DNA from 3 places in the Paenibacillus sp. FSL M7-0802 genome. Region 1 is predicted to be linked to each of the others. Evidence: predicted binding sites of a transcription regulator. Region 1 holds the regulator's gene; each other region holds the start of a gene.

Region 1 (6,872 bases):
CGATCAAAACGCCCTGGACGCGTTAAGGCGCTGTCCAGCATTTCTTTACGGTTTGTTGCCGCAATGATCAAAATCCGCGGTGTATCTGCGGAATAAATACCATCCATTTCTGTCAGTAACTGATTCAAAGTCTGATCATATTCTCGTTGCTGTCCACCCTCACGTTTACCACCAATTACATCGATTTCGTCAATAAAAATAATTGCATTTTCCTTCTTTTCCTTGGCTGCACGAGTACGCGCCTCCCGAAACAACTCACGGACACGACCCGCTCCAACACCAACGTACATTTCAACAAATTCACTACCTGAGGCTGCAACAAATACAGAATTAGTGTAGTGTGCCGCTGCCTTCGCCATCAGCGTTTTTCCTGTTCCCGGAGGACCAGTGAGCAAAACGCCTTTTAATGGACGGATACCAAACTTGGAAATTTCATCATGTCGATTCAAAAAATCCAGGGCCTCGCGCAGTTCCTGCTTAGCGCTTTCTTGCCCACCGATTTCCTCAAAAGTCAGCTTGTCCGGACCATTTTTTTTACGTTTACGCTCTTGCCCAGCACCTACGGCCAAACCGCCACGCGCATGCATAAGCATTAACAAGCCGCTGAACATCACGCCAGCAACCAGAAGAGGGATAATATTTACCCCAATAAAAACGAGAAATATAATGGTTACCGGCACAATGCCGATTAATATTTCCTTAATCCATCTAGGCATTAGGCCATACCCCCATTTGCTGAGATTGACGTGGCAAAACGATAAACTTGGTCGCTTTACCTTCGCTGAGTCGGATATAGACATTGTTCGAATCCATATCGGTATCAGCTTTGATACCCGTCTTTTTCTTTTTCATCTGCTCAACTGTAGATGAAATTTGAGTATACTTTTTATTTTCCATCGCTTCGGCCACAGGAAACATAGCCTCAGACCACCATTGATTCAGTGCTGAATTGGAACGATCTGCGATATCCAACTTAATGGTGCGGCTGCCAATGATGGATTGTCCTTTTTGCTTAACCACATCGACCAATTTGGCCACATCCGCCTGCGGTTTGAGATCTAGTTTCAATACAACCTGATCCTGTTTAATATCTATTTGAGCGCTTGTCACGCCTGGATATTGAGATACCAGTTTTTCCAGAGGACTTTGCATTGTAACCTGACGGTAAATGAACCATCCCCCAAATAGCAGCAAAGCTGCCAAAACTGCCGCCACAACGATAGGAACTGCACGCAATTTCAAACAACATCCTCCTCTCAAAATGTAAAACTCAGAAGAAACGGGACGAATGTCAACAAACAACCAAATTGCATGATCTTATAGTGATCAGCAATTCTTTTTTCTATCATTTTTGTCTATCACTTATAAAATATAGTATATCATAACGTATATCTAATATCGAAGGCAATGTGTGGAGGAGTTGTGATGAGGCAAAATCTTTGGTTATGGTGGAGGCGAGACGCTGCGTGTAGGATTTGATCTTACGATCGCTGTTGCCCGCCATAAAGATGAATTTGACCTAGGAGAGAAGATGGATAGGTAAAGATGCTTCACTGGCTTTCAGCCAGCTTTACGGCATAGCAAAACTAAAAGACGTAAATACGATTTTTGTCGTATTTACGTCTTTTTCTTGAGTTTTTAATCATTTACTAGTCATTCATTCAACATTTGCCAATCCTCACACCAGCTCAGTTATTGGGCAAAGTATATTTCACACCCGTCGCTACCCCATCTGAGAAACGATAAAAGGTGTAGTAATGATGACTTCCATCATCGTAAAACAACTGCCACACATATTCGCCATTGAACACACTCGGCTGAAGCCTTACAATTTTTGCACCTGGAAGCTGCTGCTGAATTATTGCCGTCATTTTTTGCTCATCGACTCCGTTCTTCAGCAACTCGGTGTGAACACCGCTATTATCTGCGACAGGTACGTTAGGTTGTCCTTCCACTTTTTGAAAAGGAACCCACACCATTATATTTTCATTCTGTGCATTTTTCCCTTGAACCACCCAATATACCTGATCCCACACAGACTTCCATGTTTGAGTCGTGCTAACCAGACCACCTGATTGCTTGGCCTTAATGATAGCGGCATTTTTCTCAGCCACCTGGTCTTGAGTAACATAGGAATAATACCAGAAAATGCTGACCAGGATCAGTATCACGGCCAAAATGGCGACCGCTATCCATTTTTTCTTATTTTTCAAACCTGTGCTTCCTCTCTAAGGGGATGTGACACCTAAATTAGCGCGACAGCAGCCCTTCAAAGGCGGCTTGTGCCTCATGTTTGATACGTTCCTCGTCCATAGTCAGGCATTCGCCGTTTTTCACAACCTGGCGACCGTCTACCCACACATGAGCCACGTCCTTGGCGCTTGCAGAGTATACCGCATGGGAAATAAGATCTGTACGCGGCAAGAAATGTGCCTGATTCAGATCCAACGCGATAAAGTCAGCCTTGTTGCCTGCTGCCAACGCTCCTACTTCTTTTAAACCAATCGACTTTGCACCGTATTCTGTTGCCAGACGCAGCGCTTCACTTGCAGGAACTGCCGTAGGGTCACCGGATACACCCTTGTGAATAAGTGCCGCCAGACGCATTTCCTCGAACATATCCAGGTTATTATTGCTGGCAGGACCATCCGTTCCGAGAGAAACAGTAACCCCTGCACGCAGCAATTCAGGCACTCTGGCCACACCACTTGCCAGCTTCAAGTTGCTACCAGGATTATGTGAAACCGCTACACCACGTTCAGCCAGTAAAGCTATTTCTTCGTCGTTCAAATGAACGCCATGGGCAACAAGCGAAGGACGGGAGAAAAAGCCAAGCTTATCTAAGTGTGCAACTGGACGCAAACCGTAGTCGCGTACGTTTTGCTCCACTTCGGCGATCGTCTCAGACATGTGCGTATGCAGTGGCAAGTCCAGATCATGCGCAGCTTGTACGAATTTTTCAATAAACGCAGGTGGACATGTGTATGGCGCGTGCGGAGACATCATCGTTGTAATACGCCCGTCTGCTTTACCATGCCAGTTACGCGCAAAAGTCACGGCCTCAGCCAGCTTGATTCGCTGTTCTTCTTCCGAGCAAAGTCCAATTGCTCCACGCATCAGACTTGCACGAATACCTGACTCTTCAGCTACACGAGCCACCTCATCCATATGATCGTACATATCCAGGAAGGTCGTTGTTCCACCTTTCAGCATTTCCAGCACAGACAAGGACGTACCCCAGTACACGTCCGTAGATGTAAACTTGGCTTCCATAGGCCACATTTTCTCCTGAAGCCATACTTGAAGTGCCAAGTCATCTCCATGCCCACGCAGCAGAGACATCGCCGCATGACCATGAGTATTAATCAGACCAGGTAAAAACAATAGCCCCTTACCATCGATCGCTTCCGTCTCTTCCTCACCCGCAGGCAAAGTTTCGCCAATATAAGTAATACGGCTATCCTCCACAATCATAAAACCATGGACTACCCCAGCTTCTGATCCATTTACGGCAAAAGAGCCGTTTTTAATCATCCATTTATTCACTGTCATATTGTGTTTCTTCCTTTCCGTCCTCCAAATAATAAGCGAGGCTAAGCAAATCAGTTGTAAAGTCTGTGGCATGAATCCGAATGTTGGCCGGTGCCTTGAGAGTAGTCGGTGCAAAGTTCAGGATCGCTCCAATTCCGCTCTCAATAAGCCTGTCAGCCACGTGCTGTGCTTCAAAATCAGGTACGGTAATAATCCCGATTCGAATGTTTTTTTCTTTCACAGTCGCTTCCAGTTCATCCATCGGTTGAACGACCAATGTATTGATCTTGGTCCCTACCTTATCCGGAAACGCATCAAATACTGCGACAATCTTCATATTGTCTTTTAAATAAGCGTTATAATTCGAAAGGGCTTGCCCCAGATTACCCGCACCGACCAATACGACATTAATTTGCTGGTCGATTTTCAGGATATGGCGTATTTTCTCAATTAGATAAGAAACATCATAACCGATACCCTTCCGACCAAAATCTCCAAAATAGGCGAGATCTTTACGGATTTGGGCCGGGTTCAAATCTAGCCTCTGTCCCAACTCTTGAGAAGAGACCGTAGCCACCTCCCGTTTGTGAAGTGCATTCAGATAACGTAAATATACGGGTAACCTCCGTACGACAGCCTCTGAAATTTTATCTGATTTCATACTTGCTCCCCCTAATTGTAACGAACATACTTAGTGTCCGTCCGTTATGCCTCTGTCTCCGGGGCGGATTGGAGCCATTCGGCGATGCGGGGCACCATTTGCTCCGATGGCATATGCTCCATTTTTGGTCCCGGTAACGAGTACAAAAAGTGCTTTCCGTAATAGGATTCGATCACACGCGTATCGTAAACGATAACGACCCCGTGGTCGCTCGCTGTACGTACTAACCGACCAAATCCCTGTTTGAAGCGAATGACCGCTTGTGGTACAGACAGCTTCATAAATGGATTCTTCTTCTGCTGCTGAAGCAGCTCGCTTTTTGCCTCCAGCAACGGGTGATTCGGCGGTTGAAACGGCAAGCGAACAATGGCCAGACAAGTCAGAGCCTTTCCTGGAATATCGACGCCTTCCCAGAAGCTGCTGGTTCCCAGCAATACAGAAGCTTTGGCTTCCTGAAAACGGCGGGTTAGCTTGCTGCGACTCCCACTGTCCACACCTTGTCCCAGCACAGTAATTTCGCTGGATGCTAAGGCCTCTTTGAGCGGCTCATACACTTGCCGGAGCATCCGATAGGAAGTAAACAGAACGAGCATTCTCCCCCGCGTCGCCTGAGCAGTCGCTCCTAGAGAGCTAACGAGCATATCTACAAAATGTGCATCTCCTACACTGCCCTTCACACTTGGGAAATCCCGTGGAATGACCAGCAACACCTGATCCCTGTAATTAAAGGGTGACGGGAGCTGCGAAGTCATCAGCCGCTCTTGATCTGCGGCCTCCTGCAAGCCGAGCTGATCGATCATGTACTGAAACGACTTATCTACCGATAAGGTAGCAGACGTCAGAATAATGCTTCTTTTTTTGTCAAAAAACATTTCTTTCAACTGGCGGCTCACATCGACGGGCACCGCATAAAATTGCAATGATTTACTACGGAATTGCCCACTCGCTTCGAGCCAGTATACGGTTGTTTCATCATCGAGTCGGATAAAAAAGCGCAAATTTTCTCGGATTCCCGCCAAATCCTTGAGCAGACCCGTGATATCTGTAATAAGGCTATCTGCCGCATAATCGTCATGTTCTTCCTTGACGTCCAGCATCAGCTTGTCGCCCTTGCGCAAAATTTCGCTCATCGTTACATATAGCTGATTTTCCAAAGCCCCCGCCTGATCCCACTTTGCAGGCTTGGCCGAAGGTTTGAGACGGGAAGAAAACTGTCCTGTTTCACCCGGTGTCGCATCGCTTCGCTCTGGCAACATGCCAAACAGCTTGTCGCTTAGCAGGTCCCAAGTTTCCTTAACCTCTAACACGAGCGGATACAGCTGGTCGATGGTTGAGGCCCAATCCGCCGACTTCTCGTGCCCCGATTTCGCCAACTGTTGACGAAGTGAAGGCAGTTGTCCATTCTTGCTGTCTTTGAACAGTCGCGTCAGTGTATGCACGAGTGTGAAATATTTCATATGCATACCTAGGTGCTTACCAGCTACTTCCTCTAGGTGATGGGCTTCATCAATCACCAGATGTTCATAGCTCGGCAACAACTGGTGACTGGCTTTGACGTCTGTGAACAACTTAGAGTGATTCGTAATAACGACATCCGCTATTCCTGCTTCATGGCGTGCACGATGATAATAGCATTTGCGGAACCATGGACAAGAACGACCAAGACAGGACTCTGAATCACTCGCCACCGTTTCCCAGAAATCTCCTCCACGGTTGCTCAGATTCAGTTCTTCATCATCACCGGTTTCTGTTAGCGTCAACCAGACGATCATCTGAGCCGCTGTAATTAAGTCTTCCTTCGGTGTCGCGAAGTCTCTTCTGTTTATTTTATGTTCAAACTTACGCAGACACAAATAATGTCCCCGACCCTTGAAAATAGCAGCCCGGAACGGAAACGGAATCACCTTGGTCAGCATAGGAATGTCGCGCTCGCGTAATTGCTCCTGCAGGTTGATCGTATGTGTACTTACCATAACGCGCTGTCCTTTTTTTACACTGTGATACAGCGATGGGAGCAAATAACCGAGAGACTTTCCTGTTCCTGTACCTGCTTCGATCAGCAGATGCTTGTCTTCACTCAGTGCCTGATTTACACCCTCAATCATCTGTATCTGCGCCTCGCGCTCCTCATATTGGCTCAAGGATGAACGCAAATTGTCCCGCACATCATCCATGTACTCCTCAAAGGAAACACCTGAAAGTGGATTCGGGTCATCTTCTCTACGCGGTGCAGCTAGCTCCGTCCAATCTTCCACTTTTAGCGCAAGCTGACGAAAAAACTGATGTCCCTCCAAATCCTGAATAGGATCAAGCTCTTTCTCTTCACGCACCCCATCAAGAAACCATCCAAGGTCACTGTCTTCCTCTGCAAACAAATCACTAAGCCGCTGTATCGTTATCAGAGGTAATGCTTGAAGCTCACCCAGACACTTTAAAAACACCTCAGCCGTAGCCAACGCGTCGCTGTCTGCTTGGTGAGGGCGATCATGCGCCAGCCCGAACTCAGAAGACACAAAACCTAACTGATACGAAGATAGCGATGGAAACATAATTTTCAGAAAATCCATTGTATCCAAGATTCTTCCGCTAAACGGCAAATATCCGCACCGATCCAGAGCGTTTTGCAAAAAATTAAAATCAAACGCCACATTATGACCGACCAGCACAACATCGTCCAGCA
Region 2 (6,872 bases), 1.6 Mb from region 1:
CGCTAAACAGGTATGGATGCTGTGGAATATAGGCAATATGCCGTTGCCATTCAGCTTTGGCATCCCCAGCCAATCCGCATCCATTCAGGAGCAGCTCGCCTGAAGTCGGATCAGCAAAGCCGCCAAGCAGACTAAGCAGCGTCGTTTTACCTGCACCGCTAGCCCCAACGATGCCGATCATGTTCATGTGCGGTTCAACATGTGCAGACACATGTTCAAGCCGGGCGGAACCGTCTTCATTAAGGAGGCACACATCAGACAGCTCGAGACTATCCTGTCCCGTGATGTCCAATCCTTTATCGTTAGCTGCTTGTTTATTCGGCTTGGTCGCATCATCTTCTGTACTGAGAATGGAGCGTATTGCTCCCCAAGCCTCCTTACCATCCAGTGAAGCATGATAGTCTGATCCCAATTGGCGTATGGGCATAAAATATTCTGGTGCCAGAATAAGCACCGCAAGCGCTGCCTCCAGACCCACCGAGCCACTAATCAGGCGCAGCCCCAAGCCTACCGCGACAAAAGCGACCGATAGCATACTAAAAAAATCGAGGGCAAATGAGGAAAGAAACGCTACCCGCAGCGTGCGCATCGTTGCTGTGCGGTATTGGTCGCTGACCTTCCCAACCGTTTCCCCATGCTCTTGGCTACGACCCAAAAACCTTAGTGTCTGAAGTCCACGTAGCGAATCCGTGAAATGGTGAGATAACAAACGATAGGAACGCCATTGCTTGTCTGCCTGCTTCCGCGCTGCCAAGCCGAGCAAAATAAAGAAGCCCACCAGAATCGGCATCGTAGTCGTCAAAATTACACCTGAAATGACATCCAATGTGAAAACATACACAAGCACAAGTATAGTTACAGCCATCATGTCAATCATTCGAGGAATGGACAGTTCCAAATACGTGCGAAAACGATCCATTCCGTCCAGCGCTAGCGTCACCAACTTGCCGCTGCCTTCCTGCGCTGCAAAACCCGGCCCCCGTTCGAACAAACGTGCAAGCAGACGCTCCCGTAAGGAAGCGCCTGAAGCTTCGGCAAAACGGCCGGCTGTCCGTCGTTGCAGCCAGATCATCGTATGCCTCATTGCAAAAGCAGCGAAAAACAACGCCAGTGACGGCCAAGCCATCACCAGCGGATTTTTATCAAATAAAATCGTAACAGCCTTTGCCAAGAAGACTGCTTGTGCAATCACAGCAGCCCCCTGGAGCAGGGAAAGGGCAGCCAGTAGCAGCATTACTGGCCGAATGCCCTTTAATTCTAACCATGCCTTATCCATTAGTATTCCAAATGATCCTTCTCACTGAGACGCTTATGGAAAACAAAATAGCTCCACGCCTGATAAGCCAGCACAAAGGGTAAAAGCGTTGCTGCAACAATCGTCATGGCTTTCAGTGTGTAATGACTGGAGCTTGCATTATAAATCGTCAAATCAAAAGCACTGTTAATCGAGCTCACCATAAATCTTGGGAACAAACCAACGAATAACGAAACGAAGGTCAGCAAAATCAATGCACCTGTCATCCCGAAGGCCCATCCTTCGCGGCCCTGCTTCAGGAAGTACCACGTCAGCACATAGGCGACAATTCCCACTGCTACCGCAGCATACATAAAGGGACCGCGACGTGCAAATAAATCCGTTGCAAAATAAGTCCATACCACCATGCCAGCGAGTAAAATGCCCAATACCGGAAGAAATTTGGACGCAATCACGCGAGCACGATCCCGTACTTCTCCAATCGTCCGCAGGGAAATGAACGTCAGCCCATGCATTAGGCACATTCCGACCACTGTCAGTCCAATCCATACGGTGTATCCATTGAACACATCGGAAAATCCAGCTTTCAAATCCATGTTTTGCTGAATAGGTACACCTTTCACCAAAGCCGCAAAAGCCATACCGAACAGCATCGGCGGTAGAAAGCTACCAATCAGAATGCAGGCATCCCACGTTCCTGTCCACCATTTCCCTTCAGCCTTGCCGCGGAACTCAAAAGAAACTCCACGCAAAATCAAACCTAGCAAAATAAAGACAAATACCAGATAATATCCGCTGAACATAGTTGCATAAAAATGCGGGAAAGCGGCAAACATCGCACCTGCTGCTGTAATCAGCCACACTTCGTTGGCATCCCAAAATGGACCAATCGTATTGATCATCAAACGTTTTTGTTGGTCATTGCGCGGTACCAATCCCGTGGCCATCCCCACGCCAAAATCAAAGCCCTCCAGAAAAAAGAAACCGGTAAACAACACTGCGATCAATAAGAACCATAAATCATTTAGCGTCATTATTGTCACCCCCTTGGGCAAATGGATCATGAATTACCGTTTGCTGATGTGGCTCGATATCTGGACCTTTGCGAGCCGTACGGTAAAACAGAAATGCCAGCACACCTGTTAAAATTAAATACAATGTGGTAAATGAGATGAACGAGAACAGCACTTCTCCTGCCACAACCGTGGGCGAAACAGAATCTTTTGTTTGAAGCAAACCAAATACAGTCCACGGTTGGCGACCTATTTCGGTCATGATCCAACCAGCAGTATTCCCAATGAATGGAAGGGATATCCCCCATATCATAAGACGGAAGAACCAGCGATGTGAACCTTCCAGCTTTTTACGGAACGTCAGGTAAGTACCGTATAAAGCGAGTGCAATCATGCCACATCCCGCCGCAATCATAATACGGAAGCTCCAGAACGTGGTACGTACTGGCGGGATATAATCGCCCGGACCATAGGTTTTTTCATATTCTGCTTGAAGCTCATTCATACCAGGCACAGAGCCGGAAAATTTACTATAAGATAGAAAACTCAGAGCAAAAGGAACTTTAATTTCAAAGGTATTTTCCTTCTTTTCAGGATCAATACCCGCGATAACTGTCCAAGGAGCGGGGTCACCGCTGTTCTCCCATAAGCCCTCACTGGCAGCCATCTTCATCGGTTGTGTTTTCACTAAATATTGAGCCTGACCATGACCAAACAAAGGAATAGCAATGGCACTGATTAAGGCAACAATAATGCTCAATTTAAAAGAAGGTTTAAAAAAGTCCATATTCTTTTTGTGCATCAGCTTCCATGCACTGATACCCGCGATAAGAAATGCCCCCGTTGCAAAAGCAGCAAACAACGTATGCGGAAATTCCCATAACAGTTGTTCATTCGTTAACAGAGCAGCAAAATCTTTCATTTCTGCACGTCCATTTTGAATCTCATATCCTACTGGACGCTGCATGAATGAATTAGCAGCTAGAATCCACAACGCCGATAACATCGTACCGATAGATACCAGCCACATACAGATTAAATGGACCGTTTTGGACAATCTTTCCCAACCGAATACCCATAATCCGATAAAGGTCGATTCCAGGAAAAATGCAAGTAGCGCTTCAATCGCCAGCGGCGTACCGAATACATCACCCACAAAACGGGAAAAGTCCGACCAGTTCATCCCGAACTGGAATTCTTGCAAAATCCCGGTGACTACGCCCAATGCAAAGTTAATCAGCAGAAACGTTCCCCAGAATTGAGCCATTTTTTTGTACAAGTCATTTTTTTTGATAACATACATAGTCTCCATAATTGCCACCAATAACGACAATCCAATGGAGATCGGCACATAAACAAAGTGAAGAATCGTTGTGGTTGCAAACTGCAACCGTGCCAAATCCAATACGTCCATGATGTTGCTCCTCCCCCTGCACTTCTCTTAACATTGATTTATAGTGTCTGTAATCTGAAGTCTTCTACATTTGTGATAGTATTCACATTCTTACATATGCAGCGGTCACTTTTTAGAAAATGACTCACTCAACTACCTTCACCATGGTTGTCATGATCCGGCTTCAGATTATCCCCATTATATAGAATAAATTTAAATGAAATAGAATCGAAAATGTGAACATCGTGTCAAATATGTGTCATAACGATGGCGATTTGATGAAAACGGCCTAAACTACATAATAAATGTGACATTTTCGATTGATCTATCCATTTATCCGCCATAAAAAAGAGCCTCTCTTCGTTCGGAGGTCGTACCTCCGACATCTGTAAGAGAGACTTCATAGCGTTAAACCTAGGGATTCTATCAACAGCCATCTGTTCCTCCGTTCTTTTGAACCCGATTACGGTAGGAGGAAGGTGACATTCCAACATACTTTTTAAATTTACTATGAAAATAATCTGCATTCGCATATCCTACGCGTTCCGCCACCTGGTGCACCTTAATTCCTTGAGCAAGCAATTCTCTTGCTCGCTCAATCCTCACCTTATCCAGGTAGGCATTAAAGGCCTCGCCAGTATGACTTTTGAACAGTTTGCCCAAATAGCCACTATTGTAATTGAACATATCTGCCAGTAACTCCAGTCGCAAATTTTCATCATAATGACTATGTATAAAGTCAATCATTTGTTTCATGATGATGCCCTTGCCACCAGATTCAGTCTGGCCAATCCATTGCAACACATGCTCCAGCGAGTGATCCACCAGCTCGCCCAATGTGGAATAAGCATATACATCGATTATAAAGCTGGAGTGCTCCTCTAGCACGGTTCGGCTGTGATCCTGTCCGGCTGCATACTTGTTCAACGCCAGTGTGAATGTTTGGGCGAACGCCGCCTTGATTGCAGATTCTGTGCGATAAATCCGTGGAAATTGGCCTTCCATTTCCTTAATGACACGGGTTGCAGCTTCACTATTAGCCATATCTAGCGCATAATACAGCTTTTCTGCATAACGTAGGGGATCATCTGTGGCACTATCAGACGCTCCACTCCTTTCAGTCTCGACTGTCTCCAATTCGTGTAGGTCTCCGGAAAGCATGGCTCTTTCTGCCCGGAACAAAAACGTACGTTCTAACAATCGTAGTGCCTGCTCAAAAGACCTGGGAATGTCGTTAAGAATGGCTACAGGATCACCGGCAGCCACATAAATTTCCTTTGCCCACGGCTTTAGCTCCTGTCGCCAAGCAGCCAGTAACTGAACAGCATCTTTCTCCGTTTTTAACGTGGCGGGAAGCAAAAGACCCATATATATTCCAGCCTCAAACACGATACCTCTGCCCTGCTCATGGCACAATTCTGTTAGCCGCTGCTTTGCTGCCGCCAGCCGAGCTTGCCGATCCCAGTCAGGAATACGTAAATCGAGCAGAATAACCTGATAGCTACTCCAGTCCAACGCTGGTAACACGGGCTGTTGTCCATGTTTTCCGTTACCGCTTTGATGTTCAGCTTGCTTGGATGCTCTGTGAAGAGAATCGCTGCTTTCCACAGCATTACGAGCATGCTCTTGATGAACCGGAAACAATAGTGCTTCGATCCAATTACGCTCATGGGAAGGCGGACTTCCCCATTTGCCATCTTCTTTCTCGTCCTCAATGTTTTGCCGTACCCGTTTCAACTCTGTCGTCATTTCTTCCTCATCAACTGGCTTCAGTAGGTAGCCATCCACCCCGAAGCCCATGGCTTGCCGTGCATAATCAAAGTCTGCATATCCGCTTAATATGAGAAAGTGAAACGGCTCTCCGTTCTTTTCACGTATGCTTCGTATGACCTCCAGCCCACTCATCCCGGGCATACGAATATCTACAATGACCAGCTCCGGTCGATGCTCTCCGAACTTATCCAGAGCCTCGCGTCCGTTCCCTGCCGTATCGACAATACGGAAGCCACAATTCCCCCAGTCAATAATGGAGGACAATCCTTCACGAATCGCAGGCTCATCATCTACAATCATTGCTTTATACATTCGACTCTTCCCCCCTTGGTATGGAAAAGTATACGGTTGTTCCTTCTTGTAATGCGCTTTCAATATGCAGTCCATAACGTTCGCCGTACATCAATGTTAGACGTTGATGTACATTACGCAGGCCAATACTGCTTCCTTCCGGCTCTTCCGTCCCCCTGATCCGAGCTAGCAGACGGGTCAGTTGCCCAGCTTCCATGCCAATCCCATCATCTTCTACTTTAATTTTTAGCTCTCTTCGTTCTATTGCAATATCTACCTTCACGGTAACTGGCTCTTCCTTATTTTCCAGGCCATGAATGACTGCATTTTCCACCAGCGGTTGTATGATTAAGGGAGGAATCGACAGGTCCGTCGCGCTTTCTTCCAAATTCACTTCATAAATCAAACGATTTCCAAATCTGAACTGCTGAATTTGTAAATAGGATCGCACCATATCCAGCTCCTGTAGTACCGTCGTTTTACCACTGCCAATCTCCAGATTCCGGCGCATCAGCCTGCCAAGCAAACGCACCGTCGTTGCAATTTCCGCTTCCCCATTCAGATGTGCTTTCATTCGAATGGATTCTAACGCATTAAACAGAAAATGCGGATTAATTTGGCTAGCCATCATTTTTAGCTTGATATCCTTTTGTGCCAATTCCAGTCTGTTGTTATGCTCACTCGTCTCATAGACCTGCGCCATGAGTTGGCGAATACTGTTCACCATATAGTTGAAACGGCGGGATAAATCCCCGATCTCGTCCCTTCCCTCCACACTCGATACCACATGAAAATCGCCCGCGGCTACCTTACCCAGTTCATAGCTCAACCGCTGTAGGCGTTTGGTAATCAGCCAGGAAATGATGGTGATCAGAATCAGTGCCATAACCAGCACCGCAAGAACACATAGAGCACCAATCAAGCTAATTCGGTTGGCTCCCTGTACAATATGCTCCGTCGAAAACACTGAAATAATCGTAAATCCGCTCACACTGGAGGCGGGCAGCAGCTCATCCACGATGATGTTGGAGGACTTTCCGTTGATTTTCGCTTCATATATTCCCTTACCCGCACGCTGAACATCAAAGCCCAAATGTAAATCTCCCAACGTCTGACCCACCGACTGCGGACGAGTAGCTGCGACCAC
Region 3 (6,872 bases), 3.3 Mb from region 1:
CAAAGGTCAACTGCTGGTCGAGTTTGATATTGGAGCAATTAAAGCTCTGGGCTATGACATGACTACACCGATTATTGTGACGAATACAGCCGAATACTCTGACGTTAAGGTGCTGGGAAATAACCGAGTGTACACAGGAGATTCATTGCTGGAGGTCAAGCTATGAAGACTACGGAAAGACTAAATCAAATCAATGCACCTTTGGTTATTTATGAGGTAATGAGCGAAGCATTCCGCCCGTATGGAAGGCTGCTGCCTCATTTTAATACCACAGAGCTTATCAAGTATGCAAAAGAAACGACCAGCGTACCCGATCAGGGAAACCATTATGTACCTTCGGTCGCAGAACTCGAAGACTTCGGTGTAATTCACCGGATTCAAGATGAGGTGTACGGCCAACTTCCAATTCAGGCTGGTTTTTGCGCAGGTCAGAATACGGGTCTGACCGGGCTGGAATATCATCAGGGCAGCGAGGTGGTGATTGCCGCTACAGACTGTATTCATCTTGTCGGCAGAGTACAGGACATTGAGGACAATTCCTATGACAGTGCAAATGTTCAGGTGTTTTTTCAGCCTAAAAACACGGTTGTCGAGATATATTCAACGACACTTCATTATGCTCCCTGTAAAGTTGACAGTGAAGGATATTTGACGATTGTGATCCTTCCGGCAGGAACGAATATGCCACTTGAAGCGGGAGAAGGTAGCCGGGGGAACCTACTGCTGACTAAGAAAAATAAATTTCTTATGGTTCATAGTACACAGATGGAAAAAATCGCGGCTGGCGTCCATCCCGGGCTGCACGGGAAGTTGCTGAATATTTCACCCATTTGAGTCAAAGTCCATCATTCATAAATTAAACTAAGGGACCAGCTAGCTGGTCCTTTTTTTTAACTCAATTTCAGCTGCTTACCTTTATCCCTTGAAGCAGAATAGGGAAATCCCTAAATATTTTTAATTTGAACTACATTGTGATTCTAATCACATATAGCTCTATCTGCTGCATTAAAATAGAAGCATAAGCAATATTCATAGGAACGTAGGAGATGTCGTCGGATAGGAAGCATCGTCGAATGAATGGAGGAACCGGTATATGATAAACAGTAAACAAAAACTTGTGGTTATAGGGAACGGGATGGCTGGTATCAATACGGTCGAACAAATTTTGAAATTAACGGATAAGTATGAAATTACGGTCCTGGGAAATGAGCCGCATCCGAACTATAACAGGATCATGCTCTCTTATGTGTTGGAAGGTAGTAAAACGATTGATGATATCATACTGAACGATTTGCAATGGTACGCGGATCAAGGGATTACTTTATATACAGGAAAAATGGTGAAAAGCATTGACGGTGAGAACAAGAAGATTCGCACCGAAGACGGACTGGAAATTGATTATGATGTAGCTTTGGTAGCTACTGGTTCACAATCATTTATTCTGCCTATTCCGGGTAAAGAATTACCGGGTGTCATCGGTTTCCGAGATATCGCCGATTGCTCGGCAATGCTTGAGGCAGCAAAGACCTTTAAAAAGGCAGCTGTCATTGGTGGAGGCCTATTGGGGCTGGAAGCAGCTAAAGGCTTGGTCAACCTGGGTATGGATGTTACGGTCGTTCATTTAATGGAGGATTTGATGGAACGCCAGCTGGACCGGGAAGCCTCTGCGATGCTGAAAACAGAACTAGAACGCCAGGGAATCAAGTTTGCTATGCAAATGCAAACTGCGGAGGTGTACGGTCAAGATCGGGTACAAGGACTGCGGTTTTCAGACGGAAGCGAGCTGGAAGCGGATTTGGTCGTTATGGCCGTCGGGATCAAACCTAATATTCAGGTGGCTGTGCAAAGTGGTATGGAAACGAACCGTGGTATTGTAGTCGATGATTTGATGAGAACCTCCGTGCCGGATGTATATGCTGTAGGGGAATGTGTTGAACACCGCGGAACCTGTTACGGCTTGGTAGCTCCGCTATTTGAACAGGGGAGTGTAATTGCCAAACATTTGGCAGGTGCGGATACTGAAGGTTATATGGGATCGGTGGTTTCCACCAAGCTCAAAATTTCAGGGGTGGATGTTTTCTCAGCTGGCGAATTCATAACCCAGCCTGAACATACGGTGATTGTGGCAAAGGATGAGTGGAAGCGCACATACAAAAAAGTGCTGCTTCGTGAAAATAAGATTGTTGGAACTGTACTGTTTGGCGATGTGAGCGAATCTGCTAGCCTTCAAAAATATGTGCGTCAGCAAACATTGATGACAGATGAGATATATGGACAGATCATGGGTACTGGATGCAGCAAGGACGGGGCGAAATCATTATCCGCTGAAACGATGGCTGATGACGAAATTGTCTGTGGCTGTAACGGTGTAACCAAAAAGACGATTGTGGATGCGATTAATGATAATGGACTGACCACAGTCGATGAAATTAAGGCATGTACCGGAGCAACGCGTTCCTGTGGAGGGTGTAAGCCGGTTGTAGAGCAAATTCTGCAGTACGTTCTTGGAGACAGCTTCAAGACGTCAGCCAAGCAAGGAATATGTGGCTGCACAACTTTGAGTCGGGACGAGATTGTGGAAGCGATCAAAACCAAAGGACTGACAACAACGCGTGAAGTTATGAATGTACTGGGTTGGCATAATGATGAAGGATGCTCCAAATGTCGGCCAGCGCTGAATTACTATCTGGGAATGATTAACCCGGATACCTATGAAAATGAGGGAGATTCCCGTTTTGTAAATGAGCGATTGCACGCGAACATTCAAAAGGATGGAACGTTTACAGTTGTTCCTAGAATGTACGGTGGTGTAACGACCCCAGAAGATTTGAAGAAGATAGCAGATGTTTCTCTTAAATACAACGTTAAGGTCGTTAAAGTAACAGGAGGACAGCGGCTGGATTTGATCGGTGTCCGTAAAGAGGATCTGCCTAAAGTATGGGAAGAACTCGATATGCCGTCGGGATATGCCTACGCGAAGTCACTTCGTACAGTTAAAACCTGTGTTGGATCACAATTTTGCCGGTTTGGCACACAGGACTCGATGGGAATGGGAGAAGTGTTGGAACGGAAATTCGAACGACTGGATTTCCCGGCAAAATTCAAATTAGCGGTTAATGGATGTCCACGCAACTGTGCGGAATCATGTACCAAAGATATCGGAATCGTAGGTAATGATGGGGGCTGGGAGATCTTTATCGGTGGTAATGGCGGTATTAAAGCGCGGTTGGCTGATTCACTCTGTAAAGTAAAAACCGACGCCGAGTTGATTGATATTGTAGGAAGCGTAATGCAACTCTACCGGGAAACAGGACAATACCTGGAACGTACTTCGGAGTGGGTGGAACGGATCGGTCTGGAGGAGATTCAGAAGGCTGTCGTTCATGATACAGATCATCGACAAGCTTTAGTAGAACGCATCGAATTTGCATTACAACAGGTCGAAGACCCTTGGAAAAAGATCATCAATGATGAGGATTCACGCAAAAATTTATTCGAGGTTGTCACCCCGTCTATTGTGTAATTGTATCTAAAATGCCTGAGGAAGGGAGCGATCAAGCAAATGATCAAAAATGCCGAATGGCTTGTCGTCGGTCATAGTAAGGATTTTCCGATCAGAATAGGGCGTACCATCCATATCAAAGGTACTGAAATTGCTGTTTTCCGCACTTCGGAGAATGAGCTTTATGCCGTTGAAAATAGCAGTCCTCATCCCAAAGGAGGTCCTCTTACAGAGGCTATAGTATCTGGTCATTATATCTATGATCCTTTATATGACTGGAAAATTGATCTGCAGACGGGCATCGTTCAAGAGCCTGATCACGGACAAATTAAAACGTTCGCCGTTTGTGAAGAGGGAGAAGAAGTAAAAATATCGTTCGAAACGGTTTAGTTCGTCTGTTGGAATACAAATAAAAAGGGCTCGACAGGAACAATCCTGTGGGGCCCTTTTTTCGTCTTGGATCAGGTAATGGTAACGCCTGCGCTTGCATAACCTACGATAGTGTTTACGAGGGAAAGTCCCGTAGCTGTTGCAGAGAAGACAAGGAGCAGACGAGTCTGTGCGGTTACGGGGATAGCCAAACCAGTAGTAATGCCGCTAGAGGTCGTTCCCAAAGCAACAATGCCATTCAGTGGAGGGGCCAATGTAACGATAGCTCCCGGAACTGCTGTGAAAGTGTTATTAGGTGTTGGGGAACTAAACAGCTGGGCAGTAATTGTCGCAGTTGAACCCACGAGAGTTAATGCAGCTGTTGTACTGAAGTAACCAGTAATAGATGTAATTACGCCATCCCGTGGTACGGAAAAAGCAAAGTTAATCAGAGGTCCTACAAGTGTACCTGTCAGGTCTATGACCCCGCCTACGAGGCTAATACCTGTTGCTGAGCTCCCAAAGCCGATCAAACTTGTGGTTCCTACCACTCCGCCAAGAACAGTTGTCAGTATAGCAGGTCCTCCTGAAGCAAACGGGATGATGGCTCCCGAGCCGGTGGCTCCGGTAATCCCTGTAACGCCCGTAACACCCGTGGCTCCAGCAGGCCCTATGGCCCCGGCTGGCCCGACCAATCCATCCGCGCCCGTAGCGCCCGTGGCGCCTGTCACACCCCCGGCAGGGCCCGCAGAACCTGTAGCGCCGACAGGTCCGGCCGGGCCTTCCGGTCCAGCGGCCCCGATAGGCCCGGCGGCGCCAACAGGTCCAGCCGCTCCAATGGGCCCCGCAGGCCCCACGGGCCCGGCAGGGCCAACAGGTCCGGGTGCTCCGATAGGTCCAGCGGCGCCGATAGGTCCGGGAGGCCCTTGTGGCCCTGGTCCACCTGCGGGTCCAGGCGCACCGCCGGGTCCCACAGGTCCAGGAGGTCCTTGTGCACCGGACTCCCCTGACAAGTATGTTTCACCTAATACGTTGCTAACCGTCGTTCCAGCGATTCTGATCGCGCTGATTAAGCTGTCTTTAAGAGCAGGATCAAGGGATTCTTGTAAAACGATGGACAATAGGGCATCCAGCAATTGTTGCAGTGCAGTACCTACGCCGATCGGAGAGAAAGGTGTAGCTTCTAACGCAACAATAGCAAGCTCCAGCGCTGCCAGCAAGTCTGCCTTAACCCCGCCTCTAAGTCTTAAGCTTTTCGCCAGAGACAACAAACGTCTTAAAATCTGTTGCAAGGAAGATACATTAGCCGCAGAGGGGTTTGCGAATACGACGGGGATGATCGCGGTCAATTCATTAATCAGTCTGAGAAGAGCTTCGATACTTTTATTTACTCTTGTTGGTTTACAGTCTTCGTCTTTTTTTGAAGCACCACTGAACCTGAACGGTTTTTTATGTTTCATGCTCAAATATCTCCTCCTTATCATTCTTCCTACTGTAGAGGTGATAGGTGGTTCATCGCCCCGCTTCGCAGATATTCATAATATATTTACTGAAGCGAAAAGGGTGAATAAACAAGCAAAAATGATTGTTGGAGGCTTGTACATAAAATATACATAAAAAAATACGGCCCCCGAAAAGCTTGGAGGCCGCGTTGTATTTGCTTATACTCATCTGATGTATGAAGCTTGAAAAGTCTTATTTAAGAATACGTACCAGCAGTTCAGCCATCTCACCTCTGCTGATGGCTGCTTTTGGCTTGAGTGTTCCATCTGGATAACCGCTGATCCAACCGGAGGATACTGCATTTTGAAATGCTGCGGAGGCCCATGCTGAAATCTGCTGCTCATCCTTGTAGGATTGTAGTGCAGTAGTGCTGGAAATGGATATCTGATTCTGCATCGCGTGTGACAGGATCACCATCGCCTGCTCACGGGTAAGACTCTCATCAGGTCCGAAAGTTTGAGCGGCTAGCCCTTGAATCCATCCCTGACGATGAGCAGAATCCACGGCTGATCCAGCCCAGTGTCCCTGCATATCTGTAAATGAGGTAGAAGGGCTCTCTCCAGCAGTTCCCAATGCTCTGGTCAGTATGGCTACAAATTCTGCACGGCTTACAGCGCGCTCAGGGCGTATGTTGCCGTCTTTATAGCCTTGTATCCAGCCTTTGTCTGCAAGAGATTGCAGGGACTTCGCTGCCCAATGGCCTTGTACATCCGGCCATACCTGAGCTAGCTCTTGCGAATCTGACGAATTGATTTGGTCATTTTGCACACTGGCATTATTGGTTTGAGACTTTGCGTCTGTGGCGACGACAAAGGTACCTAACCCGGTCGTATTGACACTCACACCCGACAAAATCCCTTTTGAATCCATTACAGCAGTCCCTTTTAGAATCTCACGCTCGCCATTCTCATGAATAACAAGAATGGAGAACTGGGGCTCTGCATTGTGTAACTCACCTAAGGATTCGTTATCCAGCGGTAGAATGATCGACGAGGTTCCTGTCACATTGGCTTTGATGTCTGTAACCGGACCCATCAGCGTCAGGCTGGATTGTTGCTCAGCCCAATCACGGATCTGCTGTGCACGTTGTACATCCACCTGCTGGAATGACAATGTAACGTCTTGCTGGCCTGAGGCCATGCGGGTTAAGGTGTCACCGGATATCATCAGTGTACCATATCGGGATATTACCGATGCACCAATCTTATCCCATTTATTCAGTAAAGAATGAGAAAGGATAACACGACTCAGTTGCTTCTCCTGCTCCAAACGAATGTCTGCGTATGCTTTGCCTTCGCGAAGTGCTTGCTGTATCTGCTCATCCAGGAATGCCGGCGAAGGAACAAAGAGGGAGAACTCTTTCCCTTGTTCGGAAATTCCGATCTGTGGTACGAAAGCAGATAGATCCTCATTCTTATCTTTGTTAGATTTGCCTGTGTTTGCAATTACCTTGGCAGGGACGGTGACTTCTATGGCTTGCGTCAACGCACGAGAACCA

The links. The regulator Rex, encoded in region 1, represses fermentation and respiration genes when NADH is low (regulators of the CRP and FNR family bind a similar motif). The targets are predictions, from matches to a motif close to TTGTGAAATATTTCACAA.
Region 2: a site for Rex is predicted at 3,753-3,770, ahead of MHB54_RS17445 (cytochrome ubiquinol oxidase subunit I). Genes of this name have one in related genera too.
Region 3: a site for Rex is predicted at 970-987, ahead of nirB (nitrite reductase large subunit NirB). Genes of this name have one in related genera too.

The regions. Positions count from the first base shown of each region.
Region 1 is NZ_JBBOSD010000001.1:5,369,329-5,376,200, reverse strand. It holds gene MHB54_RS24580 (AAA family ATPase) at 1-716, opposite strand, end outside; gene MHB54_RS24575 (hypothetical protein) at 709-1,242, opposite strand; gene MHB54_RS24570 (cell wall elongation regulator TseB-like domain-containing protein) at 1,689-2,213, opposite strand; gene MHB54_RS24565 (amidohydrolase) at 2,251-3,552, opposite strand; gene MHB54_RS24560 (redox-sensing transcriptional repressor Rex) at 3,539-4,192, opposite strand; gene dinG (ATP-dependent DNA helicase DinG) at 4,237-6,872, opposite strand, start outside.
Region 2 is NZ_JBBOSD010000001.1:3,801,349-3,808,220, reverse strand. It holds gene cydD (thiol reductant ABC exporter subunit CydD) at 1-1,276, opposite strand, end outside; gene cydB (cytochrome d ubiquinol oxidase subunit II) at 1,276-2,289, opposite strand; gene MHB54_RS17445 (cytochrome ubiquinol oxidase subunit I) at 2,276-3,682, opposite strand; gene MHB54_RS17440 (response regulator transcription factor) at 4,088-5,746, opposite strand; gene MHB54_RS17435 (sensor histidine kinase) at 5,739-6,872, opposite strand, start outside.
Region 3 is NZ_JBBOSD010000001.1:2,063,258-2,070,129, reverse strand. It holds gene MHB54_RS09750 (beta-glucoside-specific PTS transporter subunit IIABC) at 1-166, shown strand, start outside; gene MHB54_RS09745 (DUF4867 family protein) at 163-834, shown strand; gene nirB (nitrite reductase large subunit NirB) at 1,094-3,523, shown strand; gene nirD (nitrite reductase small subunit NirD) at 3,563-3,892, shown strand; gene MHB54_RS09730 (exosporium glycoprotein BclB-related protein) at 3,964-5,331, opposite strand; gene MHB54_RS09725 (immunoglobulin-like domain-containing protein) at 5,567-6,872, opposite strand, start outside.